One region of the Desulfosporomusa polytropa genome, then DNA from elsewhere that is predicted to be linked to it. Evidence: riboswitches for the same ligand, from Rfam matches in the RefSeq annotation. Region 1 holds a riboswitch; each other region holds the start of a gene.

Region 1 (5,552 bases):
GCAATCCACACAGCCTTTGGTCCGGCTTTAGGTGTGGAACTGACAGCTGACAGCCTGAGTCAAGCCGAACGAGAAATGGCACAAGAACTGGCTGCGACCAAATACACGCAAGATACATGGAACCTATTACGTTGAAGGAGATGGAGGGACGGTTCCCTTTGTTTCCTAAAGGAGGATAAACATGGGCTATGATGTGGCTGTCATTGGCGGCGGTCCAGGCGGCTATGTGGCTGCTATCCGCGTTGCCCATTTGGGCGGCAGGGTACTGTTAATTGAAAAAGATAACCTAGGCGGAGTGTGTCTAAACCGTGGCTGCATCCCCACCAAGACCTTGCTGAAAAGTGCGGAAAAGTGGCAGGACTTAGTGCGGTGTGCTGAATTTGGTTTAAGGGCCGAGGCTATCGGCTTTGATTTTAATGCCATTATTGAACGGAAAAACAAAGTAGTGACAGGACTCAGAGGCGGTATTGAGCAGTTGGTTAAGAGTAATGACATTGCGGTAATTCGCGGTGTTGCTGCAGTAACCAGCCCTCAACGACTGGTAATCAGCACTGAGACAGGACAAGAAACGGTTGATGGTAGTAAAATAATTATTGCTACCGGCTCAACGCCCAGCAGTATTCCGGTTCCGGGGCATCAATTGTCAGCGGTTATCACAAGTGATGAATTGCTAGAGCTGACTGAAGTACCTAAGAGCATGCTGGTCATTGGTGCCGGCGTAGTAGGTATTGAGTTTAGCGCGATAATGAAGGCCTTTGGCTGTGAGGTAATAGTAGTTGAAATGCTGCCAACTATATTACCAATGCTAGATGGTGACCTAATCAAACGCATGGGACTAAGCCTGCGCAAACAGGGGATTAAAACTCTGGCTGGAACCAAAGTGATGGCTATCGAAGAAGCTGCTGGCGGCGTGGTAGTAAAAGTCGATACCGGCAAAGGCGTCCAGGAATTCCTGGTAGAAAAGGTGCTTGTTGCCGCAGGTCGCAGTCCGGTGACCGAAGGGCTGGGGTTAGATACGCTAGGCGTGACTTTTGACCATACAGGTATTAAGGTTAATGAACGAATGGAAACCAATATAGCAGGTGTTTATGCGATTGGCGATGTTACCGGACAGAGCATGTTGGCCCATACGGCGTCAACGGCCGGCCTGGTAGCGGCTGAAAACGCTATGGGGCTGAATTCAGTTATGGACTATAGCGCAATACCTAGTTGCATATTTACCACACCGGAAATCGCTATGGTTGGTTTGACCGAAGAAGCAGCTAAGGCGCAAAATCTTGAGTTCAAGTCCAGTAAATTTAACTTTGCCGCCAATGGTAAAGCGGTAACAATGGGCGAAACTGATGGACTGGTGAAGATTATTGCCGAGACAGCTACCGGCAAAGTGGTGGGAATGCATATTATGGGGCCGCATGCCAGTGACCTTATTATGGAAGGTACCCTGGCAATTAGAAATAGATTAACAGCTAAAGACATTGCGCATACCATTCACCCTCACCCTACATTGTCAGAAAGTATTATGGAAAGTGCGCATGGCATTTATGGTGAGAGTATTCACCAGGCTAAGTTGAAGCTAAAGAAGTAACCATAAATTGCTTGACTTTTTATATGTTTAATCATACAATTTAGGTAATTACATAAGGAACAGGTGCCCGATTGGGCTTAATAGGGAAGCCGGTTAAAAGCCGGCACGGTCCCGCCGCTGTGATGGGGAGCCAATTTGCAACAAGCCACTGAAATAGAACACTATTTTGGGAAGGCGCAGATTAGCTATGATCCTAAGTCAGAAGAACTGCCTGTTTGACAATCACCGTTTAACCTACGAGCGATGGGGAGGGGATTTGTGCGCCAACTTTAGGCAAACAATCTCTGTTATCTCCATTGGGTGGTAACAGAGATTTTATTTACGTTAAGGAGTTGTTTATAATATGGCAGGAATTTTTTACGGCGTCGGCGTAGGGCCTGGCGATCCCGAATTACTAACTTTGAAAGCAATTAACGCTATTAAAACAGCAGATGTAATCATTGCTCCCCGGACAGAGAAAAAGGACGAAAGCACGGCAATGTCTATCGCCCGGCCTTATATTCAGGAAGCCAGCGAGGTTTTGGAATTGGTATTTCCAATGAATTATAATGTGCAAGCTCTGTCAGATGCCTGGGTAAACAATAAAAAGACTATCTTGGCTCTGTTGGATGCCGGTAAAAAAGTAGTCTTTCTGACATTGGGCGATCCTATGCTGTATAGTACCTATATGTATGTGCAACGCTTACTGGAAGATTCCGGTCATGAGATTATCAATATTCCGGGAGTTAACTCCTTCTCAGCCATTGGCAATCGATTGGGGGTGGCACTCGCGGAGGGCGGCGACATTCTGAGCATTGTGCCAGCGACCATTGATAATGAACGATTAGAAAGGGTACTGGCTGTCTCAGACAATGTTGTACTTATGAAAGTATACAAAAACTTTAACGAGATTGTTGAAAAATTGCATAAACATGGCATGGTGGAAAACGCTGTTATGGTTTCCAAATGTGGTTTGGAAGGCGAAGAAATCATCTATGATCTAGCTGCTAACGGCAGTAAAAAAGTGAACTATCTGTCAACCATCCTAACGAAACGCTCCAAAGTGAGTAAACACGCACTGGCATGAGCAACGGCTCGCTAACAGCGCTGCTTCAACGCAAGCAAGCTAAGGTTCGGTTGGCAGGGTTCGTCCTCTTAGCCGCTATGGTGCTGTTTACCTTAGCGGCTATCGGGTTTGGCCGGGCAGATATTAGTATGGCTGATGCGGCTGCCGTAATCTATGGCCAATTGACAGGTAGTCCGGAGGCTTATGCTCATATCAATGCAGCCAAGATGGCTATTATTTGGGATATCCGCCTGCCACGTATTTTGGCAGCCATTGCAGTTGGCGGGGGTCTGGCAGTGGCCGGTGTTGTCTTTCAGGCACTGTTAATGAATCCACTTGCTGATTCGTATACTATGGGCGTATCAACCGGGGCAGCATTTGGTGCTAGTGTGGCCATTTATCTCAACATCTTCACACAAGGTGGCCTGCCGGTAACCTTATTTGCTTTCGGCGGGGCGGTGGCAACCTTGCTTATCGTTATGTCGATGGCCCGGGTAGGTGGCTATGTATCATCAGCCAACCTAGTGATTGCCGGGATTATTGTCAGCAGCATCTTATCAGCTGCTATTAGTATGGTCAAAAGCTTAGCCGGTGAGCAGGTATCTGCTATTGTCTCCTGGCTTATTGGCAGTCTGGCCGCGAAAAGCTGGGAACATGTGCTGTATGGCTGGCCGTTGATACTGGCTGCCTGTTTTCTTTGCTATTACTATGCCGAAGATTTGAATATTGTCTCTTTGGGGGACAAGGAAGCTCGAAGCCTGGGTATTAACGCCTCTCGTCTCAGAACAGTGCTGTTAGCAGCCGGCGCGCTGATTACGGCAGTATGTGTCGCTATTGGCGGTATCATTGGTTTTGTTGGCCTTATTGTACCGCATATGGTCAGGATGCTGACAGGATCAGATAATAAGGCGCTCATCCCGCTGTGTGGCTTAACAGGGGGGATATTATTATTAACAGCTGATACCTTTGGCCGCTCGGTGGGCAATATTGAGATACCTGTTGGAGTATTGACGACCCTTTTAGGTGGTCCGTTCTTTGTCTATATTTTTAGGATGCGTAACAAGACGCTTGGGTAGGAGCGTACTATGATAAAAGTTAAAAACATACAATTTGGCTATGCGGCCAAGCCTGTGCTCAGGGATATCACCCTAAGCATTAACCAAGGGAGCTTTTGTGGCATTGTTGGTCCTAATGGCTCAGGCAAGACGACACTGTTAAACCTTATTACTGGGCAACTCCAAGCAGCTTCAGGCCATATCAGCATTAAGGGGCGGGACATCGGTTCTTACAAGATTGAAGAACTGGCCCGCCATATTGCTGTTATGCCGCAAAACATGGATATCAAATTCCCCTATACTTGTTTGGAAATTGTTAGCATGGGTCGCACTCCCTATAAAACAAGGCTGCAAGGTCTGACTGATCAAGACATAGCGATTATTGAAAATGCCATGAGGCTTACCGATACACTTGATTTTGCCGGACGCCTGGTAACCGAGTTAAGCGGCGGGGAACGCCAGCGGGTACTATTTGCTAAGGCTTTGGCTCAGCAGCCGGAAGTTTTATTTTTAGATGAAGCTTTTTCCAATATGGATATCTACTATAGTATTAAATGCCTGAATTTGCTGAAAGAATTATGTGTTCAGCAAGGGCTGACAGTAGTGTCTATTATTCATGATCTGAACCTTGTCAGTACTTTTTGCTCTGAGGCCGTTGTCTTAAAGGCTGGTCAACTGATCAAGTACGGCCCAGCTTCGGCTGTACTTGACCCTGAACTTATCGGCGAAGTATTCCACATTAAAGTAGTGCGGGCTGGGGAGACAGGGCTTGCCGTTCTCTCCAATCTATAAGAAAGTTCCTGGAGGAAAGTAATATGAAGAAAAATAAAGTGTTCTGCTTCATTGCTGTTCTTTTGTTGATGTTGATGGTAGCCGGTTGCGGCAACTCTAAGTCTGCGGTTACCACCAATGAGGGTTCAATAAAAATTACTGATGACCTAAATCAAACTATAGTTCTTAAGCAGCCAGCCAAACGCATTATATCCCTATTCTCCGCCCATACCGAAAATCTATTGGCATTGGGACTTGACGCTGAAATCATCGGCGTTAGTCCAGCTGAGTCTGATCCAGTGGCCAAGAGCAAGCCTGTATTTGACTATCGGGCCGATCCGGAAAAAGTATTGGCTGCCCAGCCGGATTTGGTAATTATCAGACCGTTTATCAAAAAAAGCCACCCCGACTTTGTCAAGACTCTGGAACAGGCCAACATCAAGGTAGTTTGTCTTTATCCAGAGAAGTTTGAGGAATTTGACAGTTATATTCAAAAACTGGCTATCCTGACAGGCAAAGAGCAGCAGGCTGCTGAAAAACTGGCTGCTTTTCATGCTAAACTCAACCAAGTGGCCGAGTATACGGCGAAGGCTCTGACTAAAAAACAGGTTTATTTTGAGGCTACAACCACTGAGTACCGGACAATTACGCCTGATAGTATGCCGGGAAAAGTACTTAAACTCGCTGGCGGGTTAAACGTGGCTGCTGATGCACAGCCGCTGAAGGCTGTAAGCAGCATTGCCGCCTATGGCAGTGAACGCTTATTAATGAAGGCCGAGGAAATTGACATTTTTCTGGCACAGCGTGGCCCGATGAATCCCGGAGTAACGATTGATAGTATTAAACAGCGTCCAGGCTTTGATAAAATCAAGGCAGTTCGCGAAGGCAAAGTCTACATTGTTGATGAAGGATTTGTCTCCAGCCCCACCTTCCGGCTGGCTGATGGGGTGGAACAATTGGCGAAACTAATCTACCCTGAAGTATTTGGTGGACAATAAGAAACGAAATTCCAAGAATTATAAAGTGCTACTTGACAAGGTGTCATGAAGTTCATATAATGAGATTGATAATAAATATCAGTTGAGCGTCAGTATCA
Region 2 (5,552 bases), 2.5 Mb from region 1:
CTACCAAATCACTTAAACGACAGTAGGTATGAGGTTCATTGCGCGGGTTGCGCCCAATCTTGGCATAAATATCAACTTCAGTTCCGATAAGGGGCGCTATCCTGCCGGCTAATTCAGCGCCTTTATTAGTTACTGAAATGACTGCTATTTTCACAGCCTACTTGGCCTCCCTGAACATATGTCCAAATTCAGGAGCATAGAGCCTGGATAAAGCGTAATCTGTGCTTAAAACCTTGCCAACAACAATCATGGCCGTGCGGTCAATATTATTTTCCCGCGCAAGCTGGGCAATGTCAGCCAAGGTACTACGGTAGATTTTCTGATCCGGCCAGGAGGCCTTTTGCACAATAGCTACCGGCGTTTCTTTGGTATAACCACCATCTATTAGCTCTTTTACAACATTGTCCAGCATATGCACACTCAAAAAGATGCACATGGTTGCTTCATGACTGGCCAACTTAACTAGCTTTTCTTTTTCAGGTACAGGAGTACGGCCTTCTAACCGGGTAATAATCACCGTCTGAGATACATCCGGCAAGGTATATTCCTGTTTTAAGGCAGCTGCAGTAGCCAGGAAAGAACTAACTCCGGGGATAACCTCAAAGGAAATATTGCTAACTGCCAATTTATCCATTTGTTCCTGGATGGCACCATAAATGCTGGGATCCCCTGTGTGGAGTCTAACTACCAGTTTGTTTTCTTTTACCCCTTGTTCCATAACAGCAATAACCTCATCCAGCGTCATTGATGCGCTGTTATAGATGGCGGCACCATTTTTAGCCAGTGAAAGCAGTGCCGGATTGACCAATGAGCCAGCATAAATAATGATATCGGCCTGTCCCAAAAGCCGTTGGCCTTTGACAGTAATTAGTTCCGGGTCGCCCGGACCGGCTCCAACAAAAAAAACGTTCATTAGTATATCTCCCTTCTTCTTAGGCTGTTATAACCCAGCCTGGACCTATTTACTACAAGCGATTATGTATATCGGATTAAGTGCCTTGAACATATTACTGGTACCTACTGGTTGAATTCGGGTTACCTGGACAGCGCAGGCATCCACGCTGTATTCCTTTTTAGCTCTCATAATATGGAGCGCAGTTGACAGCGTTTCCACCGTGACGGCTGTTATCACCAGCCGGCCACCCGGTTTAAGCAACTTATCAGCACATGCTAGTATATCTGGCAAAAGCCCACCGCTACCACCAATTAAAATAACATCAGCAGCTGGCAATCCATTTAGGGCCTCAGGGGCGGCTCCCAGTATGGCCTCAACATTACTAGCTTTAAATTTAGCGGCATTAGCCTTAATTAATTCAATACCTTCTGCTTCCCGTTCAATCGCAAATACTTTGCCCTGTTCGGCTAATAAAGCAGCTTCTACAGACAGCGAGCCTGTACCTGCACCAATGTCAATGACAGTATCGTTAGTGGCAATAATGGCTTTTGCTAATGTTAATATCCTAATTTCCTGCTTCGTCATCGGAATATCGCCACGAATAAACTGGCTGTCTGGAATCCCTAGTCTCTGCGTCATGATTTCACCACCATTACACTATGTTCAAATCCAGCAATTGTTTTTGTCTCAGCCAACGTCGTAGCAACTACTTCTTCATTATCATAGGACAGGTTGGTACATAACCATACACAAGCATTCGTAGGCCAACCATGTTCTAACAAAATACCAGCAATGTTCGCAGGATTATGCTGCGTATCTGTTAATATCCCCAACTTATATCCAGGATGATAGCATAGTACGTCATCAGCCGCCTTACGGCCATGCATACTGATTAAAGCCGCGTCTTGCCAAACCTCAGCCACTCGCGCAAAAGCAAGCTGCACTGAACTAATCCCTGGGATAACAGTAAGACATTCTGCGACAAAACGCTTTCTCAGCGCAGTCAACATACTGTAAAACCCGGGATCACCTGATACCATAACAACTACATCCTGACTGGCAAGCTGCTGCTCAATAAAATCAAGCACACCGCTAATATCTTTATCAATCACCTTGGTAACCTGATTAATCGACGCAAACGTATCCAGCGCCCGTTGGCTACCGACCAAAATAGTAGCCGCTGCAATTGTCCGGCTGGCTATTGGCAACATATAATCAGGCGAACCGGGACCAATACCGACAATAATTATTCGATAGGTACATTCCATCCTAAATGGCCTCCAATTTCCCGGGCCGTCTGATCAAGGCCCAGTATCTCTCCCTTCAAAGTCACGATGACTGTCCCCACGGTTAAATCACCAAACACATAACGCATCGCTCTGGCACTAGCCCTTTCAGCTAATAAATTATATACCTTATTCATATTATAGCGAGCAATAATTGGCATAGCTGCTTCTGTTGTAGTCGAAGACAATATCTCTTCAATGGCAGCCTGTGGCGCCCCGCTGACAGCCAAATAGGCAGCTAATGTTTCCATCCGGGCATCAGCCATTCGATTATGAGTGTGAAATATTCCGGCTGACACCTTAACAATTTTACCTAGATGACCAAACAAAAGCACCTGCCGCATTCCATACTTCACGGCATGTTCCAACATATGCCCCATAAAATTGCTAGTTTGCACAACCGTTTCTGCTGGCAAACCATACCGATTAATGGCAATATCCTGTCCAATCTTCCCAGGCGCAAAAACGATTTCGTCATATCCCAGCGCCTGCACCACACTGATCTGAGGAACTAGCGAATTCTTAAAAGCTTCTTCAGACATGGGTTCAACAATCCCGGTAGTACCAATAATGGATAAACCGCCGACAATTCCTAATATGGGATTGAGCGTTCTAGCAGCTAATGCCTCCCCGTTGGGAACCGAAATAGTAACAATAGCACCTTTGCCTGCTGGCAAACAATCATTAACTGCTTGCGTAATCATAGTACGCGGTCCAGGGTTTACAGCCGGTTCGCCTACCGGCATAGCCAGACCCGGCTTTGTCACCGTCCCTACGCCCTCACCGGCCCTGATAATAATACCTGGTTGATCAGTTATAATTACTTCAGCTGCAATTTTAACCCCATTCGTAATATCCGGATCATCACCAGCATCCTTAATTACCCAGCCAACACCACCATGTGTCAGCGCATGACTTTCGGCTATTGGTGCTACCAGCATTATGCCTTGCGGCGAAATGACCTCAACTGCAGCAACCTGCTGACCTTGCCAAGCCATTACTGCCGCCTTGGCCGCTGCGGCTGCACAAGTCCCTGTAGTTATTCCTTTGCGCATTTGCTTGTCAGACAATAGAAAAACCCCCTTAGCAGGGGGTATAATACCAAACAATACATAAATTTTGCCTGATTATTGTACCCACACCTGCCTATCTTCCGTAGGTCCTAACGGCGTGTGTTAGAACAGGCAGGTCTCCTGACTCTGGTTCATCGCCGCCCTAAGCCTTCCCGGTTTCCCAGTGGCAAATTTAGGAGGCATCCCCATTACAGTGGCGGGACCGTGCCGGTATTACACCAGACTTCCCTATTAAGCACAAAGCACCCATTCCCTTACACTATCAAATTATGTTAGTGGTATAATTCCATATACTTGACTATTTTCCTGCTAACAAGACAATTATTATCAAAATTAATTAAGTACGCCCTTTCCTGCCAAAAGATTACACAGTTGCAAAAAAATCACCCGCTGCTTATCTTGGGTGATTTTCTTCCATATCTTTTATAGTTTTTCCTTGATGGAATGGTAAGTCCGACCCAAACCATCAGCAAGCGGCATCGCCGGCTTCCAGCCAAGAAGAGTAACAGCCGCCTTGTTAGACAACGTAGAATGATAGATATCGCCGTCTCTTGCTGGCAAGTAATTCGGTTTTGCTGATTTAGCAGCCGCTTTATTTAATAGTGCGGCAAGGTCATTGACACTAGTCTGCGTCTGCGTACTGACATTATATACCCGGTTTACCGCTGACAACGGCGCAGTAAGCGCTTGGCAATTCGCCTCAGCCACATCACCGACATAAATAAAGTCCCTTGTTTGACCACCATCACCAAAGACATACATAGGCTGCTCTTCCGCTATTTTGCGGGTAAAGATGCTCACTACCCCGCCTTCGCCGCCATCTCCCTGACGTTCTCCATACACATTGGCATACCGGAGAGCAACATAATCAATATGGTATATCTGGCTGTATAACGCAAGATACTTCTCACTGGTGCACTTGGTCAGACCATAAAAGGACCCTGGCTTAAGCTCCATATCTTCAGTAATCGGCAGACTGGCAGCATCGCCATATACAGCGGCGCTGGAGGCAATGGCCACGCGTTTGACGCCTGTTTTACGGCAGGCTTCCATTACATTCACCAAGCCGAGTAAATTAACCTGACAATCAATATCAGGATGCTCAATCGAATAAGGCACAGCCGTCTGCGCAGCAAGATGCAAAACACAGTCAAATTTTTCCCGTGAAAACAACTCTACCAATGTATTATCCAATATATCCATTTGAACAAGCCTGGCTCCAATATTAACATTGGCTCGTAATCCAGTACTCAAATTGTCAATTATGACAACTTCCCAGCCTCTGTCTATCATCTTATCCACAGTGTGCGAACCGATAAAACCAGCGCCACCAGTTACTACTACCTTCAAATTCATCACCCTTTACTGTTACTCAGCCTGGCAAATGACACGAGTTCAATATTCTCTTGTTGCAAACGACTAGCAACCTGGCAGCTGGTCACTGCCTGCAGTTCCTGCTGCCAATGGTATTGCCAATTAAATATGCTGTTGAGTGCAGCCTCATCAATGCCAGGATGAACCATAACTTCTGTTATACCTGCAGATAAGTTGTTTATAATATTGAGTAGAAGCCTTTCTTCCATACTGCCGCCTGCTAACATTCCATAGAAATAATCGGGTGCAGCTAGACCAGCCTGCCGGGCCTTAAAACGAGCCAAGCCAGCCAGCGTGCTAAGACCAAAGCGGCCAATCACCCTGCCGGCGCCTGGTTTAAAACCACCTAAGAACACCAGCGATTCAGCCGGTATCCGCATAGCCTGGATATTGAATTCTTTAGCAATACTTAGCACAATATCGAGAATCCCCGGCACCACATGCATATGCTGATGGCTGTCAAGATGAGTAATCTTAAGTCCAGTTGATAGTATTTTTTTCACCTGTCCAGTAAGCTCACGGTGCATATCAGCAAGGCGAATATCTCCCAAACAAAACTTTTTTAAAAATGCCGGATAACTAGTATATAACATCCCCTCACCATCAACTAGTGAAGGAATGGAACTAGGTTCAGCTATCGGCAATCCGCCTACAAGGGTAAGATGAACACCAATTCCGAGCTGTGGATGGTCAGCAGCTACAGCTACCGCATGTTCAAAAGCTGGAGCACCGGCCATAATCGAAGTACTTGTTATACAGCCCTTAATATGGCCTTCAATAATACCAAGATTAATATTTTCATGCAACCCAAAATCATCCGCATTTACAATTAACTGTTTCATATTTAACCTCGAAAAGGACTTCAGCCGCATATTTCTGCTAGGGCAAAAAATCCCTGGTATGACTTGATATGTGTTTTCTGAT
Region 3 (5,552 bases), 610 kb from region 1:
CGGCGGTGCTGTAGTAGCTGAAGAGGCCTACCTGCAAAAAGACCAGGACTTCAAAACCATTTTGACTAAGGTCAAAGCACTTAATGCAGAAGTTATCTATGTACCAGGTTATTATGAAGAAGTAGGGAAAATTGTAAAACAAGCTCGCGAAATGGGCATTACTGTTCCCATAATTGGTGGCGATGGCTGGGATTCACCTAAATTAGTAGAAATCGGTACTCCGGCTGCATTAAATAATACTTATTTCACCAATCACTACTCGGTGGATGACACCAGTGCTGCCTCACAAGCCTTTGTTGAGGCCTACAAAAAAGAGTATGGCCAAGCACCTGACGCTCTGGCAGTACTTGGTTATGATGCTGCTAATGTGTTAATTGATGCTATTAAACGTGCTAATAGCACTGAACCGGCCAAAATCCGTGAAGCATTAGCTGCGACTAAGGATTTTATGACCGTAACTGGCTCTACTACGTTAAATGCCACCCATGATGCTGTAAAAAGTGCTGTCATCATTGAAATGAAAGATGGTAAGCAAATGTTTAAAGCCACTGTGAAACCGTAAACGGTTTAAGCAGCAGGCAAAATAAGCAGTCGCTCATTTAGAGCGGCTGCTTATTTTTTTCCAGATGGAAAGAATAACGTTCCCCGGATTGAACGATAGTATCGACATCCCACGTAATTCACGTAACCCCGTAACCCCGTAACCCCGTAACCCCGTAACCCCCGTACCTCCGCGGCCTTTGCCGGAAAAAGCGCTCCGCAGGAGAAAAGCCGGGCGGTATTCCGTAAGAAAATCCGTACTGTTTGAGCGTAGCGAGTTTACGGATTTTAGGAATATCGCCCGGCTTTTCAGCTTTTGGAGGCTCAGGGCCTAGACTTTTTGTTACTTTTGTGGCAATGACAAAAGTAAAACCCCTTTTCTTGTATTCCAGATAATCCATCGTTGCTGGCGGTAAACTTCCGCTTAGGCAAATGGAAGCAAAAAGAACGTCTCGTTGCTTCCTGACTTCCACTTTCGTACCCCTTTGCGCCCTTTGTGTCCTTTGTGGTTAACAACCCTAACCCCATAGCCCAAAACCAAGCTCAGTTTAAGGAGTGTTACCGCAAAGTACACAAAGTATTCAAAGTACGCAAAGGGTTAACGGTATCCTCCTAATTGCCAAAGTGGTAACCCCGTAACCCCCGTGCCTCCTCGGCCTTTGCCGGAAAAAGCGTTCCGCAGGAGAAAAGCCGGGCGGTATTCCGTAAGAAAATCCGTACTGTTTGAGCGTAGCGAGTTTACGGATTTTAGGAATATCGTCCGGCTTTTCAGCTTTTGGAGGCTCAGGGCCTAGACTTTTTGTTACTTTTGTGGCAATGACAAAAGTAAAATCCCTTTTCTTGTATTCCAGATAATCCATCGTTGCTGGCGGTAAACTTCCGCTTAGGCAAATGGAAGCAAAAAGAACGTCTTGTTGCTTCCTGACTTCCACTTTCGTACCCCTTTGCGCTCTTTGTGTCCTTTGTGGTTAACAACCCTAACCCCATAGCCCAAAACCAAGCTCAGTTTAAGGATTGTTACCGCAAAGTACGCAAAGGGTTAACGGTATCCTAATTGCCAAAGTGGTATCCCCGTAACCCCCGTGCCTCCCCGGCCTTTGCCGGAAAAAGCGTTCCGCAGGAGAAAAGCTGGGCGGTATTCCGTAAGAAAATCCGTACTGTTTGAGCGTAGCGAGTTTACGGATTTTAGGAATATCGCCCGGCTTTTCAGCTTTTGGAGGCTCAGGGCCTAGACTTTTTGTTACTTTTGTGGCAATGACAAAAGTAAAACCCCCTTTCTTGTATTCCAGATAATCCATCGTTGCTGGCGGTAAACTTCCGCTTAGGCAAATGGAAGCAAAAAGAACGTCTCGTTGCTTCCTGACTTCCACTTTCGTACCCCTTTGCGCTCTTTGTGTCCTTTGTGGTTAACAACCCTAACCCCATAGCCCAAAACCAAGCTCAGTTTAAGGAGTGTTACCGCAAAGTACGCAAAGGGTTAGCGGTGTCCTAATTGCCAAAGTGGTATCCCCGTAACCCCCGTGCCTCCCCGGCCTTTGCCGGAAAAAGCGCTCCGCAGGAGAAAAGCCGGGCGGTATTCCGTAAGAAAATCCGTACTGTTTGAGCGTAGCGAGTTTACGGATTTTAGGAATATCGCCTGGCTTTTCAGCTTTTGGAGGCTTTAGGCCTAGACTTTTTGTTACTTTTGTGGCAATGACAAAAGTAAACCCCCTTTTCTTGTATTCCAGATAATCCATCGTTGCTGGCGGTAAACTTCCGCTTAGGCAAATGGAAGCAAAAAGAACGTCTCGTTGCTTCCTGACTTCCACTTTCGTACCCCTTTGCGCTCTTTGTGTCCTTAGTGGTTAACAACCCTAACCCCATAGCCCATAACCAAGCTCAGTTTAAGGATTGTTACCGCAAAGCACACAAAGTATTCAAAGTACGCAAAGGGTTAACAGTATCTTAATTACCAAAGTGGTATCCCCGTAACCCCCGTGCCTCCCCGGCCTTTGCCGGAAAAAGTGTTCCGCAGGAGAAAAGCCGGGTGGTATTCCGTAAGAAAATCCGTACTGTTTGAGCGTAGTTTACGGATTTTAGGAATACCGCCTGGCTTTTCAGCTTTTGGAGGCTTTGGTCCTAGACTTTTTGTTACTTTTGTGGCAATGACAAAAGTAAAACCCCCTCACCATAACTCTTTGTGTCCTTTGTTGTTTTACAAACCGATACAACCTCAATCAAGCCTATCTTAAGGTGGTTACCGCAAAGTACGCAAAGGTTCACAAGTACTCAAAAGCTTATTTTATTGAGTAAAGCAGTAAAACTGGATTTCACCATTGACGGTAGTAAGGCCGTCTGTTATAATGACCATAAAATTATACATATTTTACGGATAAGGTGCCCTCTAGGGGGAGAATAGGGAAGTCTGAGTATAGGGAGACTATAGACTATACATAGGCGCGGGCCCACCACTGTACCGGGGAGATCTTACATGGCCACTCGTCAAGGGGAAGGCGTAAGAGCTGATGAACCGGGAGCCAGGAGACCTGCCTTAATCGCAGAACCATCCTTCATGGACAAGAAGGCTTTTTTGGGCTTAACCAAAAAAGCCTTTTACTTTTATTATCTAACAACAGGAGGTATTATGAGCGTACTGCAAGAAACGTTAGTGAAGATTATGGCTCCAGATACAGCAATCAAAGAACAGGTACAGGCTAGCTTGGCTGGCTTATTACAGTCAGCAGGCAGTCTGGGCCGATTGGAAGAGATGGTACAAAAGTATGCCGGAATAACAGGTGAACTAAGGCCTACACTGCCAAAGGCTTGTATGGTGGTAGCTTCAGCTGACCATGGAGTGGCTAGACGTGTGGTGAGTGCTTATCCAATCGAAACAACGATTCATATGACAGCCAATTATCTTATCTCCAAAGGCGCGAGTGCCAATGCTTTTGCCAACTTCTGCGGGGCGGATATGGTTGTGGTTGATATGGGCGTGGCTGGGGACATGTCGTATGTTCCCGGACTGTGGCATCGAAAGATTGCCTATGGCACGCAGGACTTCACCCAAGGCCCGGCAATGACGCGTGAGCAGGCCATACAGGCGGTGGAAACAGGTATCGAAATTGTTAATGACCGAGTGAGGCACGGTTTTCGCTGCTTTAGTTTGGGGGAGATGGGTATTGGTAATACAACATCCAGTGCCGCTATTGTCGGAGCGTTTACCGGTCTAACTCCGGAAAAAGTAACTGGGCGGGGAACCGGGATATCAGACAGCCGGCTTAAGACCAAGATGGAGATTGTTGGTCAAGCCTTAGCTGTTAATAAGCCCAATCCACAGGATGGCTTGGATGTTTTAGCCAAAGTGGGCGGTTTTGAATTAGGTGCACTAGCTGGCGTAATCCTCGGATCAGCTGCCAATCGCTGCGCTGTTGTCATCGACGGACTTAACACTACTGCTGCGGCTTTAATCGCTAATGCCATTGAGCCCCTGAGTAAAGAGTATATGTTTGCATCGCACCTTTCTGGCGAACCGGCTCATATTATTGCATTACGTCATCTGCAGCTAGAAGCTTGTTTGGAATTGGGGGTCAGGCTAGGGGAGGGAATTGGTGCTTCCATGGTTGTTGATATGCTCTATATAGCTATTAAAATGCTCAATAATCTGGGAGGTAAAACTAATGCTTGAAGAACTAATTGCAGCCATAAAACCACTGGATAAGGTAGCAATGGAGCGGTGTCAACTAAGAGTCGATAATCTAACTAAGCCGTTACATAGTTTGTACTCGTTCGAACATATCGCCTGTAAGCTTGCAGGCATTACCGGGAATAGCCGACCGCGCTCACTGGAAAAAAGTATCATTATTATGGCCGCTGATAATGGTATAGCAGACGCAATTGAGCAGCAACTGCTGCCAACAGCTGCACGACTGCAAGTTTTCGGCCAGGGAAAGGCACCGATCCAGGTGTTTGCTGCCCATGTTCAGGCCAAGCTAATTGTGGTGGATATTGGCGTTGCTGCCGAGTTGCCGTTATCTCCGGTAGTATGTCAGGAAAAGATCACGTATGGCAGTCAAAATAGTATGGAGGGCCCGGCTATGACCCGTGAACAAGCGCTGCAAGCGATTGAAGTAGGGATAAGAATGGCCCGCACAGAGATTGCGCGCGGCTGCCAGGTGATCGGCTTGGGTGAAATGGGGCAGGCTGGCCTGGTTGCGGGTATGGCGGTTGTCGCTTGCTACCATGATGGGCCACTGCCGGGCTTGACCGGGCAGGAGTCAGAACTTGTCAATACAGCCGTAGCAGTCAACCGGCCAAATGCTACTGATGCGCTGGATATTCTGACTAAAGTGGGTGGTTTAGCTATAGCGGGTTTAGTTGGCATTATTCTGGGGGCTGCTGCCGGGCGAGCGGCAGTAGTGCTGGATGGCTTGGCCACCAGTGCTGCCGCATTGCTTGCTGTAAACCTGGCGCCAGGTGTCAAGCCCTATTTGCTAGGCTCGCACTTTGCTGCCGAGCCAGCCCATGAGAAGGCATTAGCGTTGCTTGACGTATCGGCCTATATTCAGCTAAAAATGAATCTGGGAGAGGGAACCGGGGCGGCCCTCGGGATGTCAGTAATTAACGCCACGTTACATATGCTAAATGATATGAAAACCTTCGGCGAGGCCGAAGTTGCTGTGGCGCAGGACGGACCGGGTGCGCTAAGGCAAAGCAAGGATGTTAGAGATTAAGCAGCTATGACAAATGCATATGAGTTTTGGCTGTTATGGCTCAGTACCCTGTGTGCTTTATTGTTTAAATCAGTTTTCTTAATTGGTGTGGTAAATTGCACAGAATTTTTCAAGGCCGCTTTCGGGGATGTCTGGTCGATTGTACCTACCTATAATGTCTATCTGGCCTTTATTGTAATACCGCTATCTTTGGTTTGTTTGCTGAAAGGTCAGCATCATTTTTGGCTATTGCTATTAGGCAATAGCCTGCTTTCATTGCTCTTTCTCTTTGATCTCTGGCATTTTAGGGCCTTTGGCACCTTT
Region 4 (5,552 bases), 2.4 Mb from region 1:
AAGACATAGAAAAAAAGCATTATACAAATTTATCAGATGCATTGAGAGAAGTGCCAGGTGTTAGTATTAGCAACTACAGTTTGGCTGGGTATAATAGCAGTAATGGACTAAGAATTAATGGTGCGGAAGAAGTTGTTGTTTTAGTTGATGGTGTAAAAGTTAATTCCGCAGGTGCAAAGTTCTCTGCAACCATGTTTAACAACTTAGATAATATTGAACGAATTGAAGTGTTGAAAGGTTCTGCTTCTACCTTGTACGGATCTGACGCCAAAGGCGGGGTTATCAATATTATTACCAAAAAAGTAGATGGAAACAAATCTAAATTAAAGGTGGAAGGTGGAAGCTACAGTGCCGAAACTTATTCATTTATGAATGAAGGCCGTCAAGATGACTGGTCCTGGCGGGTTTTTGCACAAAAGAATTTGCTGGGCGACTTTAAAGATGGCAAAGGAGTTACGACACCGACAGCTTTGAATGCCGATACGACAAGCTTTAAACTTACAAAAGAGTTTGGCGATAAATCAGATTTGACCTTAACATATGATACTTATAAAGCTGATTATAAATTTATGTCTTTGTGGGATAAACGATTTAAATCTGGTAGAACAGATAATTATAATGGAAAATTGATTTATAATACTCGCTTTGACGACAGTACCACCAATCAATTTTCAATTAGCACTAATATGTATGATGATTTATATCAGCAAGATAGTGGTAGCCTATATGCAACAAAAGTTAAAACAACAAGAATTTCTGATCAGTTTACAAAAAGCTTTAAAAATATTCATGTCTTAACAACTGGATTTGAATTCACTGAAGACAAAGTAATTTCTTTTAATGACAAAAAATTAACGAATCGCGCACTTTATCTGCAAGATCAATGGAATATTACCAATCAATGGAAATTAACTGGCGGCGTACGTTATGATGATAACTCCGGCTTTGGTAATCACACTACTCCAAGTGTTAACTTAGGATATAAATTTAACAATAAAACCAATATGTATGTAGGGTATAGCGAGTATTTTATTCCGCCTTCCCCAACCAATTTATATAGTGTAAAATATGGTAATCCTAATATTAAGCCGGAAACCGGACATACTTCTGAAATTGGTATTAACCATAGAATTGATGATACTTTTGTTGCTTCAGCGCATGTTTTTAAACGGGACTCTAAAGATAGGATCGGCTATGTTGCGCCTAAGTATACAAATGTTGGAGACGAAAAGTCAGATGGCTGGGATATTCAATTGCGGAAGCAATTTTCCAAGGCACTGAGTGCTTATGTTGGGTATGTGCATACAAATGTAGATGCAACAGCACAAAGAGCGGCAAATGTGGATGGATATGTTCCGAAAGGTGCATGGAATATTGGCGCTGATTACACTGCCGGTAAATGGGATGTTTCTCTTGTAGGAAAAGGCATAATAGATAGACTTGGCCCCCAAACGGCTGATGCTGTGGATAATTTCTTTCCGGCAACTACCTACTGGTTATGGGATATTGGTTTGAATTATCAAGTAAACAAAGATATTAAAGCATTTGTGAAAGTGAATAATATCTTTGATAAATTCTATGCGGAGCATTCTAATGCTCGGTACAATTGGAGTACGACCCCAAATGAACAATGGTGGAGTTCCCCAGGAAGAAATATTCGCATCGGTATGGAATATTTCTTCTAAATACTGGGAAATAAGGAATTTTATCCAAAATTACATAATAACTATTTCAAGAAGTGGGCTCTGAGCAGCGAAAGTTGCACCAGATTATGAAAGGTGGCGTAGTTCAGCCGCTGTAATGGAAGTGAGTCCTACAACAAGTTATTTGACACTACCTGGCAAAAAGTGATAAAATTAGCTGCAGATGAATATAGTTGAGTCAGGTGCCCTTAGGGGCTTAATAGGGAAGACCGGTGTAACACCGGCGCGGTCCCGCCACTGTAATGGGGAGTAAACCCGAGGAATACCACTGGGATGAAAATCTTGGGAAGGTTTGGGCGAGCTATGATCCAGAGCCAGGAGAACTGCCTGTCTAAAGATCGCCGTTTTACCCACGCGTGATGGGGAGGAGATTACAGTTGCGTCTGCTTTGCTTGGAGTTAATCCAAGTAAGCTATGTTGCTTTGCTGAATTTACTCCTGGTCATAGACCAGGAGCTTTTATTTGGTTTTATGCTGTAGAAATTCTCCCGGCTGCCATGGTAGCCGGGAGTTTCTTATTTAGTAACATTCTTATAAACACCTTAATAGTTGTGAGTCGATTATGATCGGCGTCTTTTACTTAGACAGATCATTTACTGAAAGGAGGTGTTAGGTGAATAAATGAGGCTAACAAGCAGCCTAAGCAGGAAGAAGTTAGTGTGTTTGTTCAGTATTAGTGTGCTGTGTTTATTACTTTCCGGTTGCCCGGTCAGACAGGCTAGCGACAAACCGTTAAACTACCAAGGTGGTTATGTTGTAACAGATGATAGTGGATATACCATGCTGCTGGCAGACAAGCCAAAACGTATCGTGTCGCTTGCGTATAGTTCAGATGAGATGTTGGTGGAGCTTGTTACAATGGAAAGAATCCTTGCTTTTAGCCGCTGGGCCGATGACCCGGGAATAACTTTTATTACCTCTGAACAAGCTGCCAAAGTGACCCAAAGGGCCGTACCCTATGCCGAAGCGCTCATTGCACTCAAACCAGATCTGATTATAGCAGCGGCCTCCAACCTGCGCCCGGAAGCGGTACAAACACTGCGCGAAGTTGGAATTCCTGTATATATTTCCAAAAGCCCCAAAACTGTGGCAGAAGTAAAACAAAAAGTAAGGAATATTGCTCAAGTGGTGGGCGAAGAGACCAAAGGTCAAATTATCATTGACCAAATGGAGGAACGCTTGCGACAGCTTGAAAAAAAACTAGCCCCAGTTACACCAGATAAAAACAAATGTTGTATGGCCTTTGACTTTATCGGTGTTATCGGCAGTAAAAATAATCTGTTAGCAGATATATTTAGATATGCCCATTTGCGTAACGGTGCTCTCCAGGAAGGGATAGATCAAGGAGAAAATCGTCTTTCCAAAGAGCAAATTATTGCCGTAAATCCTGATATATTTATGTTACCAACATGGAATTATGACAGACGAAGTGATGTTGATACCTACCGGCAGCAAATTATTACTGACCCGGCTTTGGAGAATGTTGCCGCAGTCCGCAATAATCAAGTAAAACTTGTTTCTGACCGGTATCGCTATGTAGCCTCACAGCATGTTGTTGAAAGTATTGAGGTGTTTGCCAAAACAGCCTATCCGGAGCTTTTTTAATTTTACATAAAGAAGGTCATCATGCGGAATCTATATAGACGGAATCAGAGAAAAATTATTGTATTGTTGGTATACTTTTTTCTTGTAATAATTTTATCTCTTACTCTTGGACAGGTGGATATTTCCTTAACTGGAACTATTGCTGTAGTAGGTTACCAACTGTATCTGCCTGGATTCAGCGCGGACGATTTTACATTAGAGCAACAAGCTATTCTTTGGCAAATACGTATGCCACGAACGTTGGTGGGTCTCCTGGTAGGTGCGGCGCTGGCTGTTTCTGGTGCAGTCATGCAAGGTGTTTTTGGAAACTATTTAGCAGATCCGGGTATTATCGGTGTATCAAGTGGCGCGGCTACCGGTGCTATGATTGCCATTGCTTCAGGAAGTGGCTTTTTGAATCTTTTTTACATGCCGCTTTGCGCTTTTATCGGTGCGATAGTGGCTGTCAGTATTACTGTGTTTCTGGTAATACGGCAAGGAAAGATTCCGGTGATGGCACTTTTGTTGGCAGGCGTTGCCGTAAGTATGATTTTAGGAGCAATAAATTCTGGTATCTTAACCTATATCAACGAACAAAAAATGCAGCAATATCTATTCTGGATGGTTGGTGGTCTTGACTTTAGGCGTTGGGAGCATGTTTACCTAGCTTTTTGGCCTATTAGCATAGGTATTAGCGTGCTGTTATTGTTAGCACGCCAGCTTAACACTCTCGTCCTTGGTGAAACAGAGGCTAGAGCTGTTGGGATGGCGATTGTTCCCATTAGAGTACTTTTATTGCTAGTTGCTTCCATGACCACGGCTACGGCGGTATGTGTCAGTGGCAATATCGGGTTTGTTGGCTTGGTAATTCCACATATCGCTCGCATGCTTGTGGGGCCGGATCACCGTATCCTGTTACCCTTTAGCGCATTGGCCGGCGGCATGTTTTTACTGATTTGCGATACACTGGGACGGATATTGCTGTGTCCATCCGAAATACGCGTAGGCATTATGACGGCAATTTTAGGAGTTCCATACTTTTTGTATTTGTTACGAAGAATGCACAACCAATAGTTAAGTTAGGTTAGTGATAAAGGGTAATTTATTAAATTTTTGAGAGGAGTTTTTCCATTGAAGAAAAAAAATCTTGCCAAGTCAAATTTATGGAAAAAGGTTTGCTTAGGAATGTTACTTGCTAACAGCGTATACTTTCCTGCAAGTAGTGTTTGGGCGGCAACAACCGATGATACAGATAAATTTACATTAGATTCGGTGGTTGTTACGGCCCAACGCAGTGAAACCAGAGATCTGGATACACCAGCGTCAGTAACAGTAATTACTGCTCAAGAACTAAAAGAAACTGGCGCTGTAAATGTTTTTGACGCGTTAGAACATACCATTGGCTTTAACAGCATGTCCTATGGACCGACAGGTACTGACTATGGTATGTCTCCCAGCAGAACGATGGTCCGTGGTCTTGATAAGGGAACATTGGTTTTGGTCAACGGTGCCCCGATCAATTTATTGAATTATAACGGGTCTGGTGGAATTCCACTGGAAGCGGTCGAGAAAATTGAAATTATTAAGGGCGCAGGTTCTACACTATATGGATCGGAAGCGTTAGCCGGTGTAGTAAACATTATCACCAAAAAACCGGGGAGCAAGCAGCAAAGTACTGTGGGTATCTCAGGTGGCAACTATAATAAAAACTGGTCTGTAAGCTCAGAACTTGGTAACAGCGCTATTTATCTCAAACGAGAATATATTGCTGCGGTTGACAGGACTTCAAGAGATAATATCACTAATAAATCAACTAATGCTGCAATTCAGCCTTATGGCTTATATAAAGGCACTAAGGACAGTTTTTATTATACAACCCAGCTAAATGATGACTTGACCTTTAACTGGTCTTATACCAATCTGCAAACCAATCGTCCGCGGTTCAATGTGAACGGTTCGAGCTACATGTTGTATAAATATGATGATATACGTAATAATCTAAATCTAATCTATGATAATAAAAACAATAATGTTAAGTCTGTTCTATCTTTTAACAAAAGATATTCATTTGGTGATAAATATACCTATTCAACCGGAAAGTGGGCTATTAGTGAACGATATAACATGTATGGTCTAAATTGGGATACTCAAAAAACATGGCAGTTGAGAAATGACCTTGACACTTTGATTGCCGGAGTTACGTTAGCGCAAGAGCATTATAATGACCCTTCTACTGACGCTGCGGCTATTCGTAAAAATGCTTTAC

Evidence for each region. Region 1 has a riboswitch for cobalamin ahead of cobI (precorrin-2 C(20)-methyltransferase). Riboswitches for the same ligand answer to the same signal wherever they lie in the genome.
Region 2: it holds a riboswitch for cobalamin, as region 1 does, so the genes downstream of both, cbiD (cobalt-precorrin-5B (C(1))-methyltransferase CbiD) here and cobI (precorrin-2 C(20)-methyltransferase) in region 1, are expected to answer to the same signal.
Region 3: it holds a riboswitch for cobalamin, as region 1 does, so the genes downstream of both, cobT (nicotinate-nucleotide--dimethylbenzimidazole phosphoribosyltransferase) here and cobI (precorrin-2 C(20)-methyltransferase) in region 1, are expected to answer to the same signal.
Region 4: it holds a riboswitch for cobalamin, as region 1 does, so the genes downstream of both, ACZ449_RS08435 (ABC transporter substrate-binding protein) here and cobI (precorrin-2 C(20)-methyltransferase) in region 1, are expected to answer to the same signal.

Annotation. Positions count from the first base shown of each region.
Region 1 is NZ_AP042400.1:3,825,315-3,830,866, reverse strand. Features, by position in the region: gene ACZ449_RS19545 (lipoate--protein ligase family protein) at 1-135, shown strand, start outside; gene lpdA (dihydrolipoyl dehydrogenase) at 182-1,585, shown strand; cobalamin riboswitch at 1,630-1,814, shown strand; gene cobI (precorrin-2 C(20)-methyltransferase) at 1,929-2,651, shown strand; gene ACZ449_RS19530 (FecCD family ABC transporter permease) at 2,648-3,706, shown strand; gene ACZ449_RS19525 (ABC transporter ATP-binding protein) at 3,716-4,477, shown strand; gene ACZ449_RS19520 (ABC transporter substrate-binding protein) at 4,501-5,454, shown strand.
Region 2 is NZ_AP042400.1:723,724-729,275, reverse strand. Features, by position in the region: gene ACZ449_RS05135 (cobalt-precorrin 5A hydrolase) at 1-154, opposite strand, end outside; gene cobM (precorrin-4 C(11)-methyltransferase) at 158-913, opposite strand; gene cbiT (precorrin-6Y C5,15-methyltransferase (decarboxylating) subunit CbiT) at 959-1,534, opposite strand; gene cbiE (precorrin-6y C5,15-methyltransferase (decarboxylating) subunit CbiE) at 1,531-2,163, opposite strand; gene cbiD (cobalt-precorrin-5B (C(1))-methyltransferase CbiD) at 2,142-3,236, opposite strand; cobalamin riboswitch at 3,348-3,519, opposite strand; gene ACZ449_RS05110 (NAD-dependent epimerase/dehydratase family protein) at 3,678-4,604, opposite strand; gene ACZ449_RS05105 (ChbG/HpnK family deacetylase) at 4,610-5,470, opposite strand.
Region 3 is NZ_AP042400.1:3,217,073-3,222,624, reverse strand. Features, by position in the region: gene ACZ449_RS16920 (ABC transporter substrate-binding protein) at 1-562, shown strand, start outside; gene ACZ449_RS16915 (hypothetical protein) at 1,122-1,472, opposite strand; gene ACZ449_RS16910 (hypothetical protein) at 1,548-1,910, opposite strand; cobalamin riboswitch at 2,898-3,087, shown strand; gene cobT (nicotinate-nucleotide--dimethylbenzimidazole phosphoribosyltransferase) at 3,164-4,204, shown strand; gene ACZ449_RS16900 (nicotinate-nucleotide--dimethylbenzimidazole phosphoribosyltransferase) at 4,197-5,249, shown strand; gene ACZ449_RS16895 (LTA synthase family protein) at 5,256-5,552, shown strand, end outside.
Region 4 is NZ_AP042400.1:1,403,839-1,409,390, forward strand. Features, by position in the region: gene ACZ449_RS08430 (TonB-dependent receptor plug domain-containing protein) at 1-1,685, shown strand, start outside; cobalamin riboswitch at 1,867-2,048, shown strand; gene ACZ449_RS08435 (ABC transporter substrate-binding protein) at 2,324-3,307, shown strand; gene ACZ449_RS08440 (FecCD family ABC transporter permease) at 3,329-4,360, shown strand; gene ACZ449_RS08445 (TonB-dependent receptor plug domain-containing protein) at 4,418-5,552, shown strand, end outside.